Regions from separate parts of the Paenibacillus sp. GCM10012306 genome, predicted to be linked through region 1. Evidence: predicted binding sites of a transcription regulator. Region 1 holds the regulator's gene; the other holds the start of a gene.
The links. Region 1 encodes LexA, which represses DNA repair genes until DNA is damaged. Its sites were predicted from a motif close to CGAACATATGTTCG; they were not measured.
Positions count from the first base shown of each region.

Region 1 (3,108 bases):
CGTCCTGCGCCCATGATGGAACAAGGCCCCAACGAAGCTCACCGATTCGGTTGCCGGTACCTGTGTGAATCACAGCCGGAATATGCTGCATGGGAGCGGCATTATATCTGGGAGCATAATGAAGGATGCTGGCATCATTCGTAAGATACCTCAGCATTAGTTCTTCTATAGAGACTGTAATGGTATAACGTCCGCACATGATGAGAATCCTCCGAACATTGGTTTGTTACCAGTGTACTATACTTCCCCGATAGAAATAAATAAGATCCATCTTAGTGTGGACCTTCTAAGTCCCCTCAAAGGTAAGCTTTTACCTTCGTCACAGGAGTACATTTCTTTTCCGGTTTGCCCAAACTCAGTAGGATACTGTTACATATTCTGTTCTGTAGTCATTAATCTGAAGGAGGAATTCACATGGGTGCAGAACATTGTGGACCAGTAGTTAGTCCTTTTACGTCAACAGGAACGATTTTGGTGCTTTACATTCTGCTTGTAATCATTTTGAGTATTTGCTGGATCTAATCAAGGGGCCTGGACTATTCGGGCATTAAGTTAGCGGAGAAGAAATCTCCCTTTCCTAAGGGCCGATCTTTTGTCGCTGCAAATCCTGGTGTCTTCATAGAAAAGGAGGAATTACTCATGGGTGAATTTGCTGGAGGATATGGTCTTGGCACATCTACTGCTGCAATCTTGGTTCTCTTCATCTTGTTAGTTATTATCTCTAGATCTTTCTTGCTGTAATTTGAATTATCCCCATGACCAAGCCGCCAGACACCGTCTGACGGCTATTTGCACGTCAAATCATCCAGTACCAGGCGGTTAACGCCGGATAGTCACCCGCGTCCCAATTGGAACCAGCGCAGCAAGTGCCAGTACATCTTGGTTGAACATTCGAATGCATCCGTGCGAGACCAGATGTCCAATGGAGGAGGGGTCATTCGTCCCGTGAATGCCATAATGCAGCTTGGAAAGTCCCATCCAGAACACACCGAATGGACCTCCGGGATTAGGCTGTTTGTTAATGATCGTATATTCTCCCTCTGGTGTTGTGGTTAGCATCGTTCCGATTCCGACAGGGTAACCTCGGACGACAGTATTGTTATCCAGCAAATACAGCATTCGTTGTGTTAAATCGACGACAATTCGGTAATTGGGCATGGGATCAGCACTCCTTTAAATTAGGATATGTGCGGAGCAAGGGTGCCGTTAATCCGAAATCGTGAGTAAAAATAAAAAAAGTGTGGCCCTATCTAAACTCAGAGGATACCTCAGTACTTATTTGACGCAAACTATCGCGATAGTTTTGTTCTGAATTCTTGCTTCTTTATTCGAGTTAGGGAAAAGAGTTTAGACAGAAAAAAGACTGCACCGCTGAACGGAACAGTCTTCTAATAGAGACATTAATGATAGATTAGTGGACATCCCGGAATAATCCGATGACTTTACCCAAAATGCTTACCCGATTCAGGCGAAGTGGCTCATAGGACGGGTTCTCCGGCTGGAGGCGAATATGATCACGTTCCTTATAGAAAGTCTTAACGGTAGCTTCATCATCTTCAGTCATAGCGACAACAATATCACCATTGTCTGCGGTCTGCTGCTGGCGCACAATGACATAATCGCCGTTCATAATGCCAGCATCGATCATACTGTCACCAAGAACAGAAAGCATAAATACCTTGTTGTCACCAACATAATGTGTTGGGAGCGGGAAATAGTCCTCGATGTTCTCTGTTGCGGTGATAGGTACCCCGGCGGTAACCTTCCCTACTACAGGAACGCGAGTGATCGTCTGGGCAAATTGATGGACATTCTCCGAGTCTTCCTGGCCAAGCAGTTCAATGGCACGCGGCTTTGTCGGATCCCGGCGGATCAGGCCTTTCTTCTCAAGGCGGTCCAGATGACCGTGTACCGTGGAGCTGGAGGCGAGGCCTACAGCTTCTCCGATTTCCCGTACGGAAGGAGGATAACCCTTGCTGCGGACTTCGTTACGTATAAATTCCAGGATCGCCAGCTGGCGACTCGAAATCTTTGACATCAGAATCAACCCCATATAGTAATGTTTGGGAAAATTATAACATAGAACTGCCGTTCGCACAAACATAAGTTCTAACGTTATCGATAGTTTAAGAGAAGGGAACAAGGATGAGAACAGGAAGGAGAATGATATCTTCAATAATCGGCCTCTATGTCGAAGGAATACGCAAGAACGGCAAGGGAGATGAGCACATCAAGAGCATTTTTTTCACTCAGAAAGGGGATTTTATAAGAGGGGAACAATTGTTCGAAAATAGTATTGATCAAAACACATGTTCGTGTTATATTGATTTTGCAAGTAAGAACAAGTGTTTGGAGGATGATGAATTATGTTAAAGTACAGTACATACCATAGCATCTATGACAAGGACACAGAAGTTAGCTCTGTAGGACAAACTTTAGGTTCTGGACTAATAAATAGAATTCAAGAAATCACCAATGTGCTATCGAATGGATTAAGTCAGTTGATCAGAACATTTAACTTCTATAAGATCGCTCTTTTTCTGCTGCTGATTGTTGCGGGCTTTACAGTAGTAGGTAATGTGTTTGCTGGACCTGTTAATCTTGCGAAGCAAGAGAAGAGGGTTGTGGTTGAACAAGGAGATACTCTCTGGAGCATCGCTCTTAGATATAAGCCGACCAATATGAAGACAGCTGTATATATAGAAGGAATTAAACGATCGAGCCAATTGACCGACAGCACTATTCATGCAGGAGACGTTTTAACAGTCCCGTTATTTTAACAACTTTATGTTCAGAGATAGGAACATTAGAGAGCTTGCAGGGGGTAAACCTTGACAAGCTCTTTTTCTCATGGCAAAGTTAGAATGAATTTATTAGGGAGGCGAAAATATTGAATATAGATGAATTGATTGCACGAATTAATGAACTGGCACACAAGCAGAAGAACGAGGGTCTGAATGAAGAAGAACTGGCTGAGCGCGCCAAGCTCCGTGAAATTTACTTGGGCAACATTCGCCGCAATTTCCGTGCCCAACTGGACAACATTGAATTCGTAGATAAATAAGCGTTGAACAAGGAGCAGAGGCTTAACATGAACCCTCTGTTTCT
Region 1 covers NZ_JBHRYW010000013.1:195,208-198,315, reverse strand. The annotation lists gene ACFORK_RS24290 (SOS response-associated peptidase) at 1-199, opposite strand, end outside; gene ACFORK_RS24285 (YjcZ family sporulation protein) at 415-522, shown strand; gene ACFORK_RS24280 (sporulation protein YjcZ) at 640-741, shown strand; gene ACFORK_RS24275 (L,D-transpeptidase) at 820-1,158, opposite strand; gene lexA (transcriptional repressor LexA) at 1,412-2,038, opposite strand; gene ACFORK_RS24265 (LysM peptidoglycan-binding domain-containing protein) at 2,367-2,780, shown strand; gene ACFORK_RS24260 (DUF896 domain-containing protein) at 2,891-3,064, shown strand.

Region 2 (3,108 bases), on a different contig from region 1:
CTCATTACCAATATCGTATACATATACCAACCTCAGATTATGAAAAGACACCCTGTTATGTCGTTCACAGGGCGCCTATCCTTAGCGAATATTCAATTCAGACTATTCGATTTCCATCAGCAGATTCTCTTCTTCTTCCTTCTCTGCCGCAATTTCAGATTCACTTGGGGAAGCCACAAGCGTCGATAGATTGCTGGCTTCACGAATCTTGTTCTCAATCACGAGGGCGATGTCCTCATGCTCCTTCAGGAACTGCTTAGCATTCTCCCGACCTTGGCCAAGACGTTCGCCTTCATAGGAATACCAGGCACCACTCTTGTTTACGATATCCATCTCCGTACCGATATCCACAAGACTGCCTTCCTTGGAAATTCCCTCACCGTACATAATATCTACATCTGCCTGCTTGAACGGAGGTGCTACCTTGTTCTTCACAACCTTAATTTTCGTCCGGTTACCCACAACATCGTTCCCCATCTTGATGCTCTCTACGCGACGTACATCAAGGCGAATGGAAGAATAGAATTTCAGAGCTCGACCGCCAGGAGTCGTCTCAGGGTTACCGAACATAACACCGATCTTCTCACGAAGCTGGTTAATAAAGATTGCAATTGTGTTCGATTTGTTGATCGCACCAGACAGTTTACGCAAAGCTTGGGACATTAGACGAGCCTGCAGACCCACGTGAGAATCACCCATGTCGCCTTCAATCTCTGCCTTTGGCACCAAAGCTGCCACGGAGTCAACGACAATAATGTCTACCGCTCCACTGCGAACAAGTGCTTCAGCGATTTCAAGCGCCTGCTCCCCTGTGTCCGGCTGTGAAAGCAGCAGTTCATCTATGTTCACGCCCAGCTTACTGGCATATCTTGGGTCAAGTGCATGTTCCGCATCAATAAATGCAGCTTGTCCCCCAGCCTTTTGCACTTCTGCAATCGCATGAAGCGCAACCGTGGTCTTACCGGAAGACTCCGGACCGTATACTTCGATGATACGCCCCTTCGGAAATCCGCCAATCCCCAATGCGATATCTAACGCCAAAGCTCCGCTGGGTACCACTTCCACTTGCATGTGGGTGGATTCGCCCAGTTTCATTACAGAACCTTTACCGAATTGCTTTTCTATTTGACGAAGCGCCATCTCAAGCGCCGCACGACGATCTGACAACCAGACCACTTCCTTCACTGTTGTTTATAATATACATAATAACGTGTTTTGAAGACCTTGCCAAGCTTTTTTTCGAACATACATTCGTTTTTTTTAACTTCCGGCCTACCTCTCCCTTTTATTGTAAGCCCCCTTCCGGTTGCACAAAATAAGAGCATCGCGGCCGGGAGAATGCATCTCCCCATGATTATCAAACAAAAAACCGCGGCATAGAATGCTCTGCGCCACGGTTCTTCCGTATGTTTCAATTATACAACGTCTTCCAAAGTTATGACAAGTCGGAGCCTTCCAGCGGAGTCTCCACCTTGCGCTCTTCCAGTCTGCGCCAAAGGCGGTACAGCAGTGCTTTTACGGAACGCAAACGGATATTCTCTCGAGTACCCTGTAAATTCAGCTCGTACACTTCCGTCTTCCGGTTCCGCTCAGCAATCCCGATAAAGACGAGTCCCACCGGCTTGCGCTCAGAATATCCTGGTCCAGCCACACCAGTAACTGATAGCCCGAAATCACTGTCTGCAATCATTCTCACCTGCTCAGCCAGCACCTCGGCAACCTCGCGGCTGACGGCGCCAGGAGCATTGCTGCCCTCCAGAAAATCGCTTGGCACGTTCAGCAGCTTCTTCTTGATGTCGTTGGAGTAGCAAACAATCCCCCCGGCGAACATCGAAGCACTGCCGGGAATGTTCGTAATACTCTCCATCAGGAGGCCGCCAGTGCAGCTCTCCGCCGCACTCAAAGTCAGCCCTGCATCCGCCATCCAGTCCACAATCAGCTGTTCCAGCGGCACGTCAATGTTCGCATACATGTGTTCCGGAAGAATATCCTTGATCTGCTTTTCCAGAACATCCAGCTTCTTCAAGGCATCATGCTCGGAAGGAGCCTTGGTCGAAATGCGGACCGTCACTTCGCCCTCCTTGGCATATGGAGCAATCGTTGGATCGGTCTGATTGCGGATCAAATCAATCAGCTTGTCCTCCAGGAGCGATTCACCGATACCGGCAAACTTGAGCATTTTTGAGTAGAGCGGCATTTCGTCCGTCAACGCATGCTGCAGCAGCCATGGCTTGGCCTTGTCCGTGAACATTGGCTTCATTTCACGCGGGGGGCCAGGAAGGACGATATAATATTTATTCTCATGCGCCAGGGCTATGCCCACCGCCAAGCCAATCTCATTAGGTAGCGGAGTAGTGCCTTCAATAATCAAAGCCTGCTTGCGATTGTTCTCTGTCATTACAATCTTCCGTGCGTCAAAAAAGCGCTGTACATGGTCCATGGCCAGTGTATCGATATGCAGACCACGGCCCAGTGCCGCGGCCAGAGCGTCTTTGGTAAGATCGTCTTCGGTTGGACCAATGCCGCCGGTGAAGAGGATCAGGTCCGCACGGCTCTGGGCAATTTCGATCGCTTGCTGCAGGCGGCTGCTATTATCGCCGACCACCGTTTGAAAATAAACATCGATTCCTAGTGCAGCAAGCTCTGTCGATAGGAACTGGGCATTGCTGTTGACGATCTGGCCGAGCAAAAGCTCAGTGCCGACTGCGATGATTTCTGCTTTCATAGCGGGCTGACGCCTCCTGAATTATAGAATGGACCGTTCATTATTATGCTTTATGGAGCTGCAACAGATCCTTGTTCTTGACAAAATAATCGATTCCCGAATAAATCGTGATCAACGTTGCGGCCCAGATCGCGATATCGTCGACCGGAATGCTGATGAACTGGAACGGGAAATTGTTGAGCAGCAGCAGGGAGATGGCGACAATCTGAACAATCGTCTTGATCTTGCCCCATTTGCTGGCGGCCACTACCTTGCCTTCAAGCAGCGCAACCTGACGAAGCCCGGTTACTGCAAATTCGCGGCTGATAATGACAATGGCAATCCAGGAATCGCATCTGCCCAGCTCCACTAACGAGATAAGCACAGCGGTAACCAGCAGCTTA
Region 2 covers NZ_JBHRYW010000002.1:607,692-610,799, reverse strand. The annotation lists gene recA (recombinase RecA) at 103-1,167, opposite strand; gene ACFORK_RS06550 (competence/damage-inducible protein A) at 1,436-2,725, opposite strand; gene pgsA (CDP-diacylglycerol--glycerol-3-phosphate 3-phosphatidyltransferase) at 2,769-3,108, opposite strand, start outside.
Region 2: the regulator LexA is predicted to act here: its motif matches at 1,241-1,254, upstream of recA (recombinase RecA).